Regions from separate parts of the Clostridium hominis genome, predicted to be linked through region 1. Evidence: a T-box and tRNA genes for the amino acid it is inferred to sense, from the RefSeq annotation. Region 1 holds a T-box; the other holds one or more tRNA genes.
What was found. The T-box of region 1 lies ahead of tyrS (tyrosine--tRNA ligase). A T-box ahead of a tRNA ligase gene usually reads a tRNA of that ligase, here a tRNA-Tyr.
Positions count from the first base shown of each region.

Region 1 (10,252 bases):
TGTAAGGTTGAAGATTGTGTATTTGATGCAAGAAAGATATATCCACCAATGAAAGGTGGATGGCCATCAACTGTAGTAAGTGAAGTTCAAACAGAAGAAGGTATCTTAAATGCTATATCAGAAAATGCATATGGTAGATGTGTATTTAATTGTGATAACAATGTTTGTGATCATCAAAGCACTATAATTAAATTTAAAAACGGTGTTACAGCTACGTTTAGTCTTTCTGCTTTTACTGATGAAATCTCAAGAACTATAAAGATAATGGGAACTAAAGGTGAAATAAGAGGACATGAAGGTAAAAGAGAGATTGAAGTAGTTAAGTTCAGATCAAATGTAAAACAAGATAAAGATATAACAGTTCATAAGATTGAGATTCCAGTAGGTGGACATGGTGGCGGAGATAATGGCTTAATGAATGAGCTATTTAGACTATTAGAAAACAAGTCAATCGAGTCACTTTCAAGTGGAGCAAAATCATTACAAAGTCATCTTATGGCTTTTGGAGCTGAAGACGCAAGAGTTAATAATACAGTGGTAAAAATAAAATAATTATTAAAATTAGCCAATAGAATTAGTTTCTATTGGCTATATTATTTTAATCCAAACTTGAAAATAGTCTTCTAATGAGTCTGAAACTAAATATCTACCTAATATGGCACCAGCTTTTTTATTGATTTGATATATAGTAAGTGTTCATTTAAGTTATCTTTATCAATAATAGTATTTTTAATGATAATAATTTAAGTATGCAGGAGAAGTATAAACTCTTGTTAAATAAAAGACTATAAAATTTATCATATTAAGATATTATAATTAGTGTTAAAATTAGAAATATATAATAGTTTAATATAAATATTTCTAGAGATAAAATATTTAACTAAGCATAGTAGGTAGATAAATAAAAAATAGTTTTAATACAGGAGGATTTGTTATGAAAATTGCATGGATAGGTGTAGGGGTAATGGGTAGATCTATGGCTCTAAATTTAAAGAAGGCAGGACATTCAGTTAGTGTATACAATAGAACTTTATCAAAGTGTGAAGGTTTAGAAGGCGATGGAATCAAGGTTTGTAGTACAATTAAAGAATGTGTAAATGATGCAGATGCTATATTTACTATAGTTGGATACCCTAAGGATGTTGAGGAAGTATATTTAAGTGATTATGGTATATTTGCTAATGCCAAAGAAGGGTCATATATAGTTGATATGACAACATCTTCACCAGCCTTAGCTAAAAAATTATCTGAAATAGGTACTAAGTTTCATGTGTTAGATGCACCAGTTTCAGGTGGAGATATAGGAGCTAAAAATGGAACTTTATCAATAATGGTTGGTGGAGAAAAAGAGGATTTTGATTATTTAACTCCCGTATTTGAAGCTATGGGTAAAAATATAATTTACTTAGGGAAAGCAGGAAGTGGGCAAAACTGCAAGGCCTGTAATCAAATTGCTATAGCAGGGACAATAGCAGCTGCTGCTGAAGCTATGCATTATGCAAAAAGTGTTGGATTAGATGGCAATACTGTATTAAATGCTATTTCTAAAGGTGCTGCAGGAAGCTGGCAAATGGATAATAATGCACCTAAAATGTTAAATTCTGATTATGAACCAGGATTTTTTATTAAGCATTTTATTAAAGACCTAAAGATAGCAAGAGATACTATGGAAAGTAAAAGTGAAGAGCTTCCAGTTTTAAATAAAGTATTAGACCTATATGAAAATCTTGCAGAGAATGGATTAGAGGATGAAGGAACTCAAGCTATTATTGAATATTACAAATAAGATAAAAGAAAAGTTGAAGGTTAAGGGGAAGAGGATATGAAAAAGGTATTAGTTACAGGGAGTAATGGATTTTTAGCATCGAGATTTAATGAGTATTATAAAGATAAATATGATATCTTAGCTTTAAGCCATAAAGAGTTAGATATAACTAATGAAAATCAGGTTTATGATTTCTTTAAAAATAATAACATTGATATTGTTTTTCATTCTGCATCCATATCAGATACTGGTAGGTGTCAAAGAGAGATTGAATTAGCTAAAAATATAAATGTTGATGGAACTATAAATATAGCAAAAGGATGTGAGTTAAATAACTCAACATTAATTTTTGCAAGCAGTGACCAGCTTTATGCAGGAAATGAAGAGGAAGGGCCTTATAAAGAAGATATTATTTTAAGACCTAATAATATATATGGGGATACAAAATTAGAAGCTGAAAAAGAAATTAAAAACATACTTGAAAAATATTATAATTTAAGATTAACTTGGATGTTTTCATATGCTGAGAGAAATAAAAGAGTTAATACAAACATAATTACCAATATTTTAAATGCAGCATTAAAGGGAGGAAAAATATCATTAGCAACTAATGAATATAGAGGTATTAGCTATGTTTATGAAGTTATAGAAAATATAGAAAAGCTAATGAATATACCTTTTGGAGATTATAATTTTGGTTCTGAAAATGATATTTGTACCTATGATATTGGATGTAGTGTCCTTGAAAATTTAGGGTTACAGAACAGAATTGAAGATATAATTATTAAAGACACAGAAAGATTTAAGGATAAGAAAAGAGATCTTAGAATTAATAACAAAAAGCTAAGAGATAATGGAATTTATTTTGATAATACTGGAGAAGCTATATCAAGATGTATAAAAGAATTCAATAGATAATTGCAAGGAAGGTAACAGGTTATTTTGAAATGAATAAAAGGCTATTTTTAAAATTAGGAGTATTGTTATTAGCTCTATCACTTGTCTCATGTGGAAAGGAAAACAATTCATCAGGAGAAGAAGGTGAAAAAACTACATCTCCATCTATCGAAAATGCAGTAGAAAGCAAACAAGAGGATGATGACGTACAAAAAAATACACAACAAGATACTCAAGAAGATGAAACTAAAAATGGGGTGTTCGTTGTTGCAGGTGGTACTAATAAAGTGCAGGACATTTGTGAATATTATTTAGATGGACTTGAGGTTACGCCAAGAATTGAGCCTTCAATTATAACTGGAACCTATTCCGACTATAATGTAAAAACTGAAGGTAATATTTATATAGATGTAATTCTAGGTGTAAAAAATTTAATGAATGAAGCTAAAATGTCAGACGACATAATAACTGCAAAGATAAAAATTAACAGTAATGAGTATACGTGTTTTTCAGTGGTAGAAAGTGCTGATGGTTCTGATTTAGAAAACTATGCTTCAATAAAACCACTAGAAACTAGAAAAATTCATTACGTAGCTGAAGTTCCTATAACAGAAGCTACTGGTGAAATAGAGATCATCTTAACTATCAATGGAAAAGATTTTAGTAATAAGTTTAATTTAGAAGGTATGATGCCTTAGAAAGAATATATAGAAACTGGTAGAATATTAGAAAAGAAGGCGTTGCAAAATTAACTATCAGAGATGTATTTTTTACTGATAGATTTGAGCCATATTAAAATTATGAAAACTAAAAAGTCGGCAATCTGCCGACTTTTGTTTTGTTATTTTATTGTGAATTTATCGGTGAGAATTTTGTTATAAGTAGTATGAAAAACTTTTTTGAAGTTATTTAATAAGTAAGATAAAATAGTTCATAAGAGAAAAAATTATAAATGGAGATAAAGCATGTTTACAGTAATGATAATAGATGATAATGAACAACTTCAAAATGAAATTGGAAATTTATTAACTATAAATGGCTATTCAGTTTTAAAGCCAAAAGCTTTTGATAAGATACCACAAATAGTAAAAGACAATAGTCCAGAGTTAATTTTATTAGATATAAATTTACCAAATGATGATGGGTTTAAGATATGTACAGAAATACGTAGTTTTTCAAAAGTGCCTATAATTTTTATAACAAGCAGAAATACAAATATAGATGAGCTTATGGCAATTACTTTAGGTGGAGATGATTTTATTACAAAGCCATATAATACTCAGATACTTTTGGCTAGAATAAATGCACTTATTAAAAGAGCATATCCTAATGAGTCAAATTTAGATATAATCGAGCATAATGGGTTAAAATTAAATATTTTAACTAGTACGATTGAGCATAATGGAAATAGTAAAGAGCTTACTAAAAATGAACTAAAAATATTGTATTATTTATTAATTAATAAAGGAAAAATTGTATCTAGAGCCGAAATAATGGAGTATTTATGGGACAGTTCTATGTTTGTAAATGATAATACACTTACAGTAAATATTACAAGGATAAGAAATAAAGTTGAAGAAATAGGATTAGAGGATTTTATTAAAACTAAAAGAGGGCAAGGATATATAATATGAGTTTAAAAGATTACTTAAGAAGTAAGATAGGAACAATAGCATTAAATAGTATAGCTCTTATAGTCTTGTCTGTATTCCTTTTAAGTATAGGCAATGAATTAAAAGCAATAATGATAATAGGTTTATGGTGGATTGTTATTTTATCTATATATTTTTTTAGTGCTTATAGAAAAAGAAAAGTTTATTTTGAATTAATAAAGAAATCTGTATCAAAGATAGATAAAAAATATTTAATAAGTGAAGTTTTAGAGCTACCACCTTTTATTGAAGCGGAGCCATATTATTATCTTTTAAAAAAATCAAGCAAATCAATGAGGGAAGAAATAAATAAAGAAAAGTTAAGACTTAAAAATTATAAAGAGTATATAGAACAATGGGTTCATGAAGTAAAGACTCCTATATCTCTCATAAAATTAATAGAAGAAAATAATAGGACAACAAAAAGTTCAGCAATACTTATGCAATTAGAAGAAATTGATAGGTATATTGAGCAAGCACTATTTTATGCAAGAAGTGAAGAGGTAGATAAGGATTATCTAATTAAGGAAATAAGCTTGCAAAATTGTGTTAATACTGTAATTACTAGAAATAAGCAAGGCTTTATTTTAAATAATATAGATATAGAAATTTATAATATAGATAGTATGGTATATTGCGATAGTAAATGGCTTGAATTTATTTTAAATCAGATAATAGTAAATGCTATAAAATATAGAAGCAATGAAGGTGCAATAGTGAAAATATATGTAAGTGATGTGAAGAATGGAATCAAATTAATTATTGAGGATAATGGAATTGGAATACCTTCAGATGAATTAGATAGAGTATTTGAAAAAGGATTTACAGGAAATGTAGGACGAATAAATAATAAATCTACAGGGATAGGATTATATTTATGTAAAAAATTATGTGATAAGTTAGGATTAATAATAGATATAGAATCAGAAATAAGTAGTTATACAAAGGTTAGTATTACTTTTCCTATAGGAAGCTTTATAATGAAACTAACTACTCATTAAAGTTAGTAGAGGTAACTTCCACTAGCTAATTCAGAGATTTAGAGTGTCAATCAGGTTCTAATTTAGTAATGTTACAACATTGTCACCTAAAAGTAATATTAAATCGAATCAACAATGAGCTATATAAGTTAAAATATCCTTGAGGTGATAATAATGAACGAAGTATTAAAAATAAATAATATTGAAAAATATTATGGAAATAAAGGGAATATAGTTAAAGCAATTGATGACATAAGCTTTTCAGTAAAAAAAGGTGAATTTGTAGGGGTAATGGGACCATCAGGATCAGGTAAGACAACATTACTAAATTTAATAGCTACAATAGATGATGTCAGTTCAGGAAATATTTATTTAGATGGAAAAGATATAACAGAGCTAAATCAAAAAAATATAGCAAGGTTTAGAAGAGAAAATTTAGGATTTATATTTCAAGATTTTAATTTATTAGATACATTGACAATTCATGAAAATATAGCTTTAGCACTAACAATAAATAAAACTAAAAAAAGTGATATAGACAAGATTGTGTTGGAGGTTGCAAAGGAGCTTGGAATAGAGGATTTACTTTCAAAATATCCTTATGAAATATCTGGTGGACAAAAGCAAAGAACTGCTTGTGCAAGAGCATTAGTAACAAATCCTAAGCTTATATTAGCTGATGAACCTACAGGAGCACTAGATTCAAAATCAGCTCAAATGCTAATAGAGATGATATCAAGTTTAAATAAGAATTTAGATGCAACCATATTAATGGTAACTCACGATTCCTTTACTGCTAGTTATTGTGACAGAATATTATTTATTAAAGATGGAAAAATATTTACAGAATTATTAAAAGGTGAAAACACACGTAGACAGTTCTTTAATAAAATATTAGATGTAGTAGCATTATTAGGTGGTGATGTTAGAGATGTACGCTAAATTAGCTAAAAGTAATGCGAAAAAATCTATTAAGGATTACTTAATTTATTTTATAACGATAACAATATGTGTAAGTTTGTTTTATGCAATCACATCGCTTTCTAGTTCAAGTTATGAATTAATCACTGAGGAATCTTATAATTTTAAAGCCTTAAATTTAATATTAAAATATTCAACTTATATAATTACAGCTATTCTTATTTTACTTGTAGCTTATGTAAACAAATATATGATAAGAAGACGAAAAAGAGAATTTGCAACCTATGTATTACTTGGAGCAGAACAAAAAAGTGTAGCTTTGATGTTTTTTATTGAAACTATTGTAATTGGAATTTTAGCAATAATATCTGGGATATTTGTAGGGACTTTATTTTCACAAGTAATTACAGCAATAATCTTAATAAGTGCTAAACAAGAAGTAGTTTTTAATTTAAGATTGTATATGGATACAGTTTTAATTACTTTTATATTTTTTATAGCTATATTTTGTATAATAGGAGTGCATAACGTTATAGTTTTAAGAAAAATAAAGCTAATAGATATGTTAAATGCACATAAGCAAGTAGAATTCAAATTTAAGAGAAGTGGCAAAGTGTATAGTGTAATATTTATACTAGCTATTATTTTATACGTTATTTGTGGCAGCTGTACTATTAAATTAATGAATTCAAAAATTGACTATAGTGTAAGAATGCTTATGTATATAGGTATTTCTCTAATTACTTTCATACTTGGAACTTATGCGTTATTCTATTCAATTGCTTATATAATGATTTATATAAAAAATAAGTGGACTAACTTTAAATATGAAGGAACAAATTTATTTTTAATAGGATCAATAGTATCTAAAATAAAGACAGCACCAATATTAATGGCTACAATATCAATGACTTTTTTAGGGGCTATGATTAGTTTTATAATAACTCTTGTAATGGCTCAATGGGCACTTGGATATTTAGATATGAGGGTTCCTTATGATATAGATATAAGGAATAATTATACTACAAGTCTTTTAGAACAAGCTAATATAAATGATGTACAAGAACTACCCCAATTAGATTATATAGAGATAATAGATTACTTAAAGGATAAGGGATATGATGCAGATAGTTATTGCCAGGTAGAAAAATATATTGTAAAAGCAGATGAAAATAGTGAATCAACTTTAGCAATTAGATTAAGTGACTTTAATCAACTAAGAAGTATGTTAGGATATGAAGAAATAGAGTTAAAGGATAATGAGTTTACCACTCAATGGTATAGTGCCGTAACTGATGAAGAAATAAACAATTATATTAAAAATCACTCTACTTTTAATATTGATGGTGAAGTTTTAAAAATAAGTGAAAAATCAAATTATAAAGAATCTATTGGAGAAGGTTTTTATAGTCCATTTTCAGATAGTATTATGATTTTACCAGATGAAATATGTGATAATCTTGAATTTTTAGAAACTAATTTTGTAGCTAATATTAATAGTGAAATGAGTTATGAAGAGGCTAATGAATTCCAAAACAACTACGTAAATGAGTGGTTTAGAAAAAATAATTCTAAATTCGTAGAAAAGTATAGTAATGAATGGGATATAACATATAGGGTAATTGATACAAGTGTTAAATCGTTAGAGACTAATAATATTTTAGTTACAACTTTAGCTATGAGAATCCTCGGCATATATTTAGGTGTGGTACTACTTATGATAAGTTTAACTGTTTTATCATTAAGTCAACTAGCTGAGTCTATTGAACATAAAGATAGATTTAATATACTTAGAAAATTAGGTGTTGAGGATAAGGAGATAAGTAAGATAATATTAAAGCAAATTTCAATATATTTTATAGTTCCTATTGCTATAGCAATGATTGGAGTTGCAATATTTATATATAATTTTTATATTTTTTATAAAGATATAATTACAGTGTTTGTAGGAGAAAAAATATTTATTTTAAGTATAAGCTTTGGTATTGTTTTAATGCTTATTGTTTATTTAAGTTATTTTTTAGGAACATACTATACATTTAAAAGAAATGTTAATAATTAAAACAAATAGGAATTGAAAGTTTACTAAACTACTAAGCGTAAAAGTTCAACTTTTAAACTAGGTTTATGTTGACAAAGAAAAAAACAAGCATATAATAATAAATAAGAATTGAATTGTTAAAGCTTTGAAGAGAAAGAGTAGAATTAATAGAGTTATAAAGAGAGGTCCTGGTTGGTGAGAAGGACATAACGAGTTAATTTGAATACGTCTCTGAGCAGCACTCCGAAAGATTACAACCAGTAGGCAGATGTCGGATTCGCACCCGTTATAGTGCTAGGGTATAACCAAAGTATCTTATTTGGCGTACCTGAAGAGGTTGTTAGTGTGAGTTAACAATGAAATTAGGTGGTAACACGTGAGTTTTATGCTCTCGTCCTTTTAGTAGGACGGGGGCTTTTTTATATTTAAAAATATACGCGCGGATTTTTAAGTATAGAGAAAGTTATGAGTTACTATAAGTGAGGTTCTAAATTTCACCCACAGGGCGCACATGTAATTTAGGTAACCGAACTTAACTGAAAATCCAAATTTATGATTTGGTAGATTGAAGTTACACTGGAAGTGTACACCTACGAATGTATATGAGTAGTGTGTTTCCTTATAAAATTATATAAGAAAACAAAGAAAATTTTGGAGGAATAAAGATGATTAATATAGATGAACAAATAAAGATAATAAGCAAAGGTGTAGATGAAATAATAGGACTTGAAGAATTAAAGGAGAAATTAAAAAGTAAAAAAGAGTTAGTAGTTAAATTAGGATTAGATCCAAGTGCTCCAGATATTCATTTAGGTCATACTGTAGTTTTAAGAAAACTAAAGCAAATACAGGATTTAGGACACAAGGTAGTTATAATAATTGGAGATTTTACAGGGAAGATAGGAGATCCAACAGGGAAATCAAAGGCTAGAAAGCCGTTAACAACAGAACAAGTACTTGAAAATGCAAAAACTTATGAGACGCAAATATTTAAGATACTTGATAGAGATAAAACAGAAGTTAAGTTTAATAGTGAATGGCTATCTAAGATGACTTTTGAAGAAGTAATAAAACTAGCTGCAAAATCTACAGTTGCAAGAATGCTAGAAAGAGAGGATTTTAAAAAGAGATACGAAAGTAATATGTCCATATCTCTTCATGAGTTTTTCTATCCATTAATGCAAGGATTTGATTCAGTAGAGATTAAAGCTGATATTGAAATGGGAGGAACTGACCAAAGATTTAATGTTTTAATGGGAAGAATGCTTCAAAAAGAATTTGGGCAAGAGCCACAATCAATAATAATTATGCCATTATTAGAAGGTCTTGATGGTGAAAATAAGATGAGCAAAAGCTTAGGAAACTACATTGGCATAGATGAGGATGCAGCAATTATGTTTGAAAAAGCTATGACTATACCAGATAACTTAATAATTAAATACTTTGAATTAGTTGCAGATATTCATCCAGATGTAGTTGAAAAGATAAAGAAGGATCTTGAAGAAGATAAAGTAAATCCTAGAGATGTGAAAATTTCTTTAGCTAAAGAAATAGTAGAGTTATACCATGGAAGAGAAGAAGCGACAGCTGCAGAAGAAAGGTTTAGAAAGGTCTTTCAAAAAGGAGAAATTCCTGAAGATATAAAAACTGTAGAAGTTAACTCAGGTGATTTTAATTTAGCCGATATAGTTTTAGAGAATAAGTTAGTTCCAAGCAAAAAAGAATTTAGAAGGTTAATCGACCAAGGTGGAGTCAAAGTAAATGGGGAAAGAATAAATAATATTGATGAGGTTTTACTAGTACCTGAACTTATAATTCAAATTGGAAAGAAGAAGTTTATTAAAATAATTATAAATTAAAAAATGGTGGCTTTATGCCACCATTTTTTATGCGCTAGACCATATTTTCCCATTCTTCATAAAGGTTAGCTATTTCTTCTTCTAAATCTTTAATCTCATTATTTACTCTTTGGCTTTCTGTTGGATTAGAGTAAATT
Region 1 covers NZ_JACOOO010000016.1:87,101-97,352, reverse strand. The annotation lists gene H8S20_RS08675 (Gfo/Idh/MocA family protein) at 1-552, shown strand, start outside; gene H8S20_RS08670 (NAD(P)-dependent oxidoreductase) at 935-1,786, shown strand; gene H8S20_RS08665 (SDR family oxidoreductase) at 1,823-2,683, shown strand; gene H8S20_RS08660 (hypothetical protein) at 2,713-3,360, shown strand; gene H8S20_RS08655 (response regulator transcription factor) at 3,628-4,296, shown strand; gene H8S20_RS08650 (sensor histidine kinase) at 4,293-5,315, shown strand; gene H8S20_RS08645 (ABC transporter ATP-binding protein) at 5,469-6,236, shown strand; gene H8S20_RS08640 (FtsX-like permease family protein) at 6,226-8,277, shown strand; T-box leader at 8,393-8,658, shown strand; gene tyrS (tyrosine--tRNA ligase) at 8,922-10,115, shown strand; gene abc-f (ribosomal protection-like ABC-F family protein) at 10,150-10,252, opposite strand, start outside.

Region 2 (10,252 bases), on a different contig from region 1:
TTCATAAGGATATGACAGAAAGATTGCCTAAAATTAATCCCAGTATTGCAGAGCAGACACAAAATATACTTGAATTAAATAAGGCAGAAAGACATATTAGAGGTGGAAAAGCTACTAAATTAAAATACAAAGCTATTGAATGATAATACCTTTACATATATAATATTTTTAAAGAATAATTTGTCTAAAAAAGAATTATCTTGAATTATTATATATCTAGTAGGAGTGAAGAAAATGTGGTTTTGGAGAAGTGGGAACGACCTTGGAATAGACTTAGGGACTGCTACAGTGCTTGTTTATGTAAAAGGTAAAGGTATATTATTAAAAGAACCGTCAGTAGTAGCCATAAATAAAAATAATAATAAGGTACTAGCAGTAGGTGAAGAAGCAAGAAAGATGATCGGAAGAACTCCAGGAAATATAGTTGCAGTACGTCCGCTAAGAGATGGAGTTATTTCTGATTACGATGTTACTGAAAGAATGTTAAAGGAATTTATTAAAAAGGCTTGTGGTAAGGGAAGAATAGTAGCTCCAAGAGTAATGGTTTGTGTTCCATCTCAAGCTACTGAAGTAGAAAAAAGAGCCGTAATGGATGCTGCTAGAAATTCAGGGGCTAAAAAAGTTCATATAATCGAAGAACCACTAGCAGCTGCAATAGGTGCTGGATTAGATATAACCAAGCCTAATGGAACAATGATAGTAGATATTGGTGGAGGAACTACTGATATAGCTGTTATATCATTAGGAGGAGTAGTTGTTAGGAAATCAATCAAAATCGCTGGAGATAAATTTGATGAAGCAATAATAAAGTATGTTAGAAATAAACATAAAATAATGATTGGTGAGAAAACTGCAGAAGATGTTAAGATAAAAGTAGGATCTGCGTTTAAAGATTCAAGAAATTTATTTACTACTATGAAAGGTAGAAATTTAATAACAGGTTTACCAGATGAAGTTGAAATAAGTACTGAAGAAGTAAGAGAAGCTTTGTCAGAGCCTGTATCTGTAATAGTTGATGGAGTTAAGAGTATACTAGAGAAGACACCACCTGAATTAGCTGCGGATATAATAGAAAAAGGAATATTGATGACTGGTGGAGGAGCTTTATTAGATGGACTTAATAAGCTTATAGAAGAAAACACTGGAGTTACAGTTGAAATAGCTCATAATTCTGTTGAAGCTGTTGCAGAAGGGACAGGTCAAGTTTTAAACTTTATAGATAAAATAGATTCAGATATTTTTGGAAAAGAGATAAGTCTAATAGATTAATTATAAATATATAAATGGCACTATAAGTTATTTCTTATAGTGCTATTTATTATATGAAGAATTAAGGTAATATGCATGGTTTAGTCCATGACAAATAACTCGTGCCATTTCGAATACTAAACTAAGTCTAATACCTCTAGAGGTAAAGAATTCAGCATTGTCACTAGAGTCAACTATTCCTATTATTGAGGATACACCTACTTCAGGCAATGACTTTCCTACACCTTTACCGGGATGAATAGGATAATCTCTTACATGTATTTCGCCAATAGAATTAGTATCTCCTAAACAAGCGTCAATTCCGATAATCGTAGCTTGTGGATGAAGTTTTTTTATTTCATCAATTTTTTTATCTATGTTTAAGGCATGGATAGGTGATTCTAGTGTTCCATATACAGGAACAGGGAAGGATGACTCTTCTAAAAAAGTACCTACTAAAGGACCTAAACAATCACCAATACATTTATCTGTGCCAATGCAAACTATAATAGTTTCAGATGTTACATATTTTCTTATAAATTCTGCAATTTCATAATAAGATAAGTTAGATTTATAGTTAACTTTTCTTTTCAAATATACCCACCACCCCTCAATAATAATATATATGAGAGAAAAACTAAGAATATAATAAGTATAAAAAAAGAAAAAATGGAAAATATTTTTAATAAGGTGGTGATATTAAATGAAATGGAAGATAATAATGAGAACTATGTCACTTTTAGTTATAGTAGTAACTATATTTATAGTAGTTTTATATGAACCAAATATTAAAAATAAAGATATAAGTAGTTTGGAAGATGAGACAACTGAGATTACAGAAGGGGATGTGGAAGAAACTTCTTTATCAACAGATAAGCAAATATTACAGGGAAATAGTTCTGATGTTTTAACTTTAAATTTAGATAATATAATTAACAGTTTAACTTTAGATGAGAGAAATGTAGTTGAAGGAATATTAGATAAACTTTCAGTTGTTGATTGTGCTAAAGTTAATTCTATTTTGAATAATGGTAGCATAGATTCAAAGAAGGAAGCTATGGAATATATTAAAAAACGCTTGGTAGAAGAGGATTATGATAGGCTTGTAGGTATATTAAATCAATATATTGACTTAGTGTAGTTATAATGGCTATTAAAGTTATATAAGTGCTTAATATTAAGTAAAATGAAGGAAAATAGAGCAAATTAAAAATAAAATCGGAAAATGAGCTATTATGAGGCTTGAAATATTGTTGCTATGAATATATACTAGTCATTGTCAGTTCGGCAGTGATGCACGAAATGATGAAAGTTATTAATACGATATGGGGGAGTTCCCGAGTGGCCAAAGGGGGCAGACTGTAAATCTGTTACGTTTCGTTTCGATGGTTCGAATCCGTCCTCCCCCACCATTAATAACTTAATTAAATATGCTGGTGTGGCTCAATGGCAGAGCAGCTGACTTGTAATCAGCAGGTTGTTGGTTCGACTCCGATCACCAGCTCCATTAAATGGGGGAGTTCCCGAGTGGCCAAAGGGGGCAGACTGTAAATCTGTTACGTTTCGTTTCGATGGTTCGAATCCGTCCTCCCCCACCATTTAATTTTTTGAAAAATAAATAATAACGTGGAAGCATAGCTCAGCTGGGAGAGCATCTGCCTTACAAGCAGAGGGTCACAGGTTCGATCCCTGTTGTTTCCACCAAATACGCTGGTGTGGCTCAATGGCAGAGCAGCTGACTTGTAATCAGCAGGTTGTTGGTTCGACTCCGATCACCAGCTCCATTAAAATGGGGGAGTTCCCGAGTGGCCAAAGGGGGCAGACTGTAAATCTGTTACGTTTCGTTTCGATGGTTCGAATCCGTCCTCCCCCACCATTAAAAGCATAGTTTATCTATGCTTTTTTATTTTGACTTAAAATAAGTAATATGTATTATAAAAAGTTGAGAATATATTAGAATTTAAATTTATTGACATTAGTTTTAATAATTGTTAATATATATTACAGTAAATAAAAAGTAAATAAAATTTGATATTAGTTCTTATCAAGAGAGGTAGAGGGAGAGGGCCCTGTGAAACCCGGCAACCTGTTACCAATTAGCAGTTGATAGTTAATAAATAATAATTAAATTAACTTAATTATTAATTTTTAACTTTTAATTATTAATTGTATACGTGGTGCCAATTCCTGCAATTAATTTTGCAAGATAAGAAAGACATGGTTGAATATTACGTCTCTTCTTTATCTTAAGAAGAGACTTTTTTATCTTTAGAATTAATATCATCTTAATTAAGAGAGGAGATATATAATGAGAAGATTATTTACATCAGAATCAGTAACAGAAGGTCATCCAGATAAAATCTGTGACCAAATATCAGATGGAATATTAGATAGTATACTAGCTAAGGATCCTATGGCTAGAGTAGCTTGTGAAACAGCTGTAACTACAGGAATGGTTATGGTAATGGGAGAAATATCAACATCATGTTATGTGGATATCCCTAAGGTGGTTAGAGAAACTATAAGAGAAATAGGTTATGATAGAGCTAAATTTGGGTTCGACTGTGATACATGTGCTGTATTAACATCTATCGATGAGCAATCATCAGATATAGCTATGGGAGTTGATGAAGCATTAGAATCAAAAGCTGGTGATAAAGATGCAGTTGAAGCAGTTGGTGCAGGAGACCAAGGAATGATGTTTGGTTTTGCAACAAATGAAACACAAGAGTTTATGCCATTACCAATAGCAATGGCTCATAGATTATCTAGAAGACTTAGTGAAGTAAGAAAAAATGGCACATTACCATATTTGAGACCAGATGGAAAAACTCAAGTAACAGTAGAATATGATGATAACAAAGTTATAAGAATAGATACAATAGTAATATCAACTCAACATGGACCAGAAGTTAGCCAAGAACAAATAAGGGAAGACTTAATGGAACACGTAATTAAAGCAGTAGTTCCTGCAGAGCTTTTAGACGAAAATACTAAGTATTATATAAATCCAACAGGAAGATTTGTTGTTGGTGGCCCACAAGGGGATAGTGGATTAACTGGTAGAAAAATAATAGTTGATACTTACGGTGGATACGGTAGACATGGAGGAGGAGCTTTCTCAGGAAAAGATCCAACAAAGGTTGATAGATCAGCAGCATATGCAGCTAGATGGGTAGCTAAAAACTTAGTAGCAGCTGGAGTTGCAGATAAATTAGAAATTCAATTAGCTTATGCTATTGGAGTTGCTAAACCAGTATCAATTGAAGTTGAAACTTTTGGAACAGGAAAACTTTCAGAAGAAGAAATAGTGAAAATAGTAGAAAAATCATTTGATTTAAGGCCAGGTGCAATAATAAGAGATTTAGAGTTAAGAAATCCTATTTACAAGCAAACAGCAGCTTATGGGCACTTCGGTAGAAATGACTTAGATCTTCCATGGGAAAGATTAAATAAAGTTGAAGATATAAAGAAATACTTATAATAAAAAAAGGAACTCACAGGAATTGCTGTGAGTTCCTTTTTATTAAAGTGTGTTATATACCACGTTTCCGTTAACAATAGTCATTTTTACGTTTATATCTTCATCAAAAATAACTAGGTCAGCATCAAAGCCTTCTTTTATTAAGCCTTTTCTATCTTCTACTTTGCAATGTTTAGCTCCGTTATATGAAGCCATTTTAACTATTTCGTTAAGTGGGTAATTAGAGTTGTTATAAACATTTCTAATAGCTTTATCCAAAGTAAGAACTGATCCAGCAAGTGAACCACTTAATAATCTAGCAGCACCATTTTTAACTTCTACATCTTGACCACCTAAAGAATACATGCCATCTTGCATTCCGCATGCCATCATTGCATCAGTAACTAAAAGTACCTTATCAGTTCCTTTTTGCTTATAAGCAGTTCTTAATGATGGATAAGAAATATGAATACCATCAGATATAGTTTCAGTAGTTATTTCTGAATCAAATATTGCCCCTACAACACCAGGTTCTCTATGAGTAAATGGAGTCATAGCATTGAAAAGGTGAGTTGAGTGGCAGAATCCACACTTTATACCGTCCATAGCTTCTTCATAATTAGCTTTAGTATGTCCCATTGAGCAAACTATACCTTTATCAGAAAGATAGGTAGCTAGTTCTTTAGCTCCTTCTACTTCTGGTGCCATTGTTATAGAAACTACTGCATCTTCGTCTTCACCAACCATTTCGTTAAAGTTTTCAATTGTTGGATCTATTAAGTAGTTTGGGTTTTGAGCACCTATTGCTTTAGGGCTTATAAATGGACCTTCTAGGTGGGCTCCTAAAACGTTAGCTCCATCTGTACCTTTTATTTTAGCTTCTTTAATTGCAGACATAGCCTTTCTTATGTCTTTTTTATCTACAGTCATAGTAGTTGGAGTAAATGAAGTAGTACCATGTTTAGCAATAGTTTTAGCTATTGTATTTATAACATCGTATGTTCCATCCATAGTATCAACACCACCAGCTCCATGTATATGAACATCTATGAATCCAGGGCTTAAATATAATCCTTTACCATCTATAACGTTATCATTAGCTATAGAACTAGGATTTATTTCTTTAATTTTACCATCTTCTATCAAAACAGAACCTTCTTCTATTTTGTCTAGGTAAATTAATTTACAATTTTTAATTAACATAAAAATACCTCCTACATAACTCAAATTTAAAGCAATATGAGTTAAATTTATATAATATGATATAATTATATAATATAGAAGATAAGATTTAAAGGTGTGAACAATAAAATGGAAGTGCTAGAAGGATTAGTTGAGGCTATTATATTTAAAAGTGAAGATACGGGATATATAGTAAGTAAGGTAACAGCCAATAAAGAATTAATTACTGTTGTTGGAATAATGCCTCTTATTAAAGAGGGACAGCAGATAAATTTTAAGGGGTCATGGATTAATCATAAGCAGTTTGGTCGACAATTTAATGTAGAGGAGTATCATGAGTTATTACCGTCATCGGCAAAAGAGATTGAAAGGTATTTATCAACTGGTATAATTCATGGTATTGGACCGGTAACTGCAAAGAAAATAGTAAATAAGTTTGGGGATAAGACTTTAGAGATTCTGGATAACAATATTGAGAGATTAAAAGAAGTTGATGGTATAGGTGAAAAGAAATTTAGTATAATATATGATTCTTACTTAGAGAGTAAAGATTTAAAAGATATAATAATGTTTTTCCAAAAACATGGGATGACTATAAATCAATGTCTAAAAATTTATAAAAAGTTTGGACCAGATTCAATAGATATAGTTTCAAAGAATCCATACATATTAAATGATGAAATATCAGGAATAGGTTTTTTAACAGCAGACAGAATTGCTAGAAGTTTAGGGATTGAAATAATATCACCTTTTAGAATACAAAGCGGAATTAGATATGTTCTTAATAATTTCTCAGCATTAGGAAATACATATATGCCACAGGATATGCTTATAGATGAATGTAAGAAGGTTCTTATGGTTGAGGAAGAACTTGTAGTAGAAAATATATACAATAGTGTATTAGAAGGAAAGTTAAAGGTAGAAAAGATTAAGGAAATAGATGCAGTGTATACTCTACCTTATTATTACTGTGAGTTAGGAGTAACTAATAAGATAATAACTTTAAGCATAGAGAACTTCCAGACTATTAATACTGATGTTTTGTTTGAAATAGAATCTTTTGAAAAAAGATATAATATAAAATTTGCGCAAGCTCAAAAAGAAGCTATTATAGGTGCATTTAATAATGGTATAGAAATAATAACTGGTGGACCAGGAACAGGGAAAACAACAATTATAAAGTGTATAATTGAGATATATGAAAACAGTGGCATGAAGGTTCTTTTAGCAGCTCCAACTGGAAGAGCAGCAAAGAGAATGAGTGAATCTACTGGTAGAGAAGCAAAAACTATTCATAGACTTTTAGAAATGGGCGTAAGTGATGATGAAAACTCATTTTTTGGTAAGGGAGAAGGAGAACCTTTAGAAGGTGATGTAATTATCATAGATGAGGCATCTATGATAGATATCATGCTTATGAATAGTCTTTTAAAGGCTATTAGATTAGGAACTAGAGTGATAATAGTTGGAGATGTTGACCAGCTACCTTCAGTAGGTCCGGGTAATGTTTTGAGAGATTTGATAAATAGTAATTTTATAAATGTAGTAAGACTAAATGAAATATTTAGACAGGGTAAGGAAAGTATGATCATTGTTAATGCTCATAAAATTAATAGTGGTGAATTACCATACCTAAATAAAAAAGATGGTGATTTTTTCTTTGACTCAAGAGAAAATATAGATGATATTTTAAAAACCATAATTGATTTAATAAATAGGAGATTACCTAATTTTAATTCTAAATGGAATAAGGTAAAGGATATACAAATTTTATCGCCAACAAGAAAAGGTGTATTAGGAGTAGAGAATTTAAATAATGAGCTTCAAAAAATACTTAATCCTCCATCAAATCATAAGAAAGAAAAGAATGTTAGGGAAATGATTTTTAGAGAGGGAGATAAAGTTATGCAAATAAAAAATAACTACTCTCTTAAATGGACTAGAATTAGTGGTATTGGTGATGAAGAAGGTGTTGGAGTATTTAACGGTGACATGGGCTTTATTGAGTCTATAAACGAAGATAAGAGTACTTTAACAGTAATATTTGATGATGAGCGAAGAGTTGTTTATGAATTTGCATTTTTAGATGAATTAGAGCTTGCATATGCAATAACTGTACATAAAAGTCAAGGAAGTGAATTTAAAGTTGTAATAACTCCAGTTTTTATGGGGTCAGCATTTTTGATGAATAGGAATATACTATATACTGGGATAACAAGAGCCAAAGAATTAGTAGTAGTTGTTGGAAGTCAAAAGGCTCTTAAATATATGGTAACTAACACTAATAATGTAGAAAGATATTCTTCATTAAAGGAAAGAATTATAGATATTACAGCAGATGAAAAGATAGTTAGGGATTAGAATTTAGAGAGGTTATAAAGATGAATTATAAAGAGCTTAACAGTGCATTTAAGAAAATAAATAATTGGTATGATAAGAAAACTAAAGTACTTACTGTTAAAACTAGACCTTTTAATACATCTATTGTATTTTCAAATTTAATAAATAGAGTTTTATATAATAATGGTAAGATATTATATGTATGGGGTTGTACCGATAAGGAGCAAATAAAAAAGAGAAAGAGAGAATACTATAATATTTTAATAGATGAACAGAAGAAGAATCATATAGGAGACGATATAAAGTTTATAACTATAGATTTATTAGAAGAAGTATATGATGATTTCGACCTTGTTATATTTGATGATATAAGTATATTTTCATCTATATCGAAAAATAGACTTAGAGAAGCTGTAGAAGATGTTTATTGGAGATCTAGTAAGATAATTATATATTCTTCAGAGTATGTGTTTCCAATAGGGAGTAAAATGGAATTAGTTTATTTAGTTGATAATGTGCCAATCGTAGAGCCAAGGTTTGTTTTAACTAGAATAAGATTAGAAAATGATATACCACTAGCTTTATATGAATATCTTAAATGGTTTAAGAAGAATAAAAAAAGAGCTTTAATTATTGTTCCATCTGAATATATGTTAAATAAGATTTACAATAATTATTATAACACTTTAAAGAATGATGATATAAGGGTGGTTAAATACGCAAAAGAACAGAACTTTGGATTTGTGGAAGATATATTAGAAGGGTATAATGACTCTGTTTTTATAGTTACTAATAGTATAGGTAATTATATTAATTTTATAGATGATTTAAATATAGTTATGTTATTTTCGGATAATGAATCTTTCAGCTATAAAGAGATAATTTATCTATGTGGCGCTCTTAGAGTTAGTAATGAGTTTTTACCTGAGATACTCTTGGTATCGAAAGAGATATCAGATGATATGGATAAATCTAAAAATATAACAAGAGGATTTAATCAAAGCTTATGGGAAAGAAAATTATTAAAGAAATAAGGAACATTGTATCAACTATTCTTGATATTATTTATCCACCATCCAATAGATGCATAATTTGTAATTCTGAAGATTTTATAGGAATATGCCCATATTGTAAAAGTAAAATTAAGAGAGTAGAAAATCAGGATGATATATTATCATATGGATATTATGGAGGCATATTAAAAGAGTTAATATTAGCATTTAAATATGATAAAAACTTTACTGCTGGAAATGTTATTTCTGAATTGTTATTAAATTTAATATATGAAAATAATATAGAATTTGATGAAATATGCTATGTTCCTATGAGTAAATCCTCTGTTAAACAGAGGGGGTTTAATCAATGTGAAGTAATTGCCAAAAATCTAAGTAAATCATTAGATATTCCAGTTAATGATTCGCTTATTAAAATTAAAGATACTAGAGAACAAAAAAGTCTATCAAAAGAAGAAAGATATAAAAATATTAAAGGTGCTTTTAAAATAAAAGAAAATAATATTGAAAATAAAAGAATTTTGCTTGTAGATGACGTAGTTACAACTGGGGCAACACTATTAGAATGTAAAAAAATATTAAAAAATTGTGATATAGAAGAAATTACTATATTGACAATTGCCAAAAGCCATATATAATATTAATGTAAAAGTTAGGTCTGTGGATGCAAGTCGATGCCAGTCGCAGGCGAAACGATCCACGTAAGTTAGACAAAGTTTTAATGAGCATGGTGCGGTATAGAAGTAAGTCCTACCAACAGTTATGTTGAGAGTGTGAGTAGTGAGAGGGTAATTCTGGGTAGCAAAAGCTCCAGTAGGCGAGTGTGGGGTCAAAATCCAGGTCAGCTAACTTTTGCAAAAAAGCCACTAATTTCTTAGAAATTAGTGGCTTTTTTATGTAAACTTATAATAATTAAAGATAAGTTAAGTAAATCAAAACTATAGAAAGAATATTCAGAAAATTCAAATATAATGAGGCTTGTTTCATAAAACTTTAAATAGTAGAA
Region 2 covers NZ_JACOOO010000035.1:27,728-37,979, reverse strand. The annotation lists gene spoIIID (sporulation transcriptional regulator SpoIIID) at 1-143, shown strand, start outside; gene H8S20_RS14915 (rod shape-determining protein) at 235-1,269, shown strand; gene yyaC (spore protease YyaC) at 1,312-1,842, opposite strand; gene H8S20_RS14905 (hypothetical protein) at 1,952-2,389, shown strand; tRNA gene H8S20_RS14900 (tRNA-Tyr) at 2,576-2,660, shown strand; tRNA gene H8S20_RS14895 (tRNA-Thr) at 2,681-2,755, shown strand; tRNA gene H8S20_RS14890 (tRNA-Tyr) at 2,762-2,846, shown strand; tRNA gene H8S20_RS14885 (tRNA-Val) at 2,877-2,952, shown strand; tRNA gene H8S20_RS14880 (tRNA-Thr) at 2,958-3,032, shown strand; tRNA gene H8S20_RS14875 (tRNA-Tyr) at 3,040-3,124, shown strand; SAM riboswitch class I at 3,287-3,461, shown strand; gene metK (methionine adenosyltransferase) at 3,557-4,732, shown strand; gene nagA (N-acetylglucosamine-6-phosphate deacetylase) at 4,775-5,914, opposite strand; gene recD2 (SF1B family DNA helicase RecD2) at 6,023-8,254, shown strand; gene H8S20_RS14855 (hypothetical protein) at 8,275-9,267, shown strand; gene H8S20_RS14850 (ComF family protein) at 9,240-9,884, shown strand.
Region 2: it has a tRNA-Tyr gene. The T-box ahead of tyrS (tyrosine--tRNA ligase) is inferred to sense a tRNA for this amino acid. The anticodon was not compared.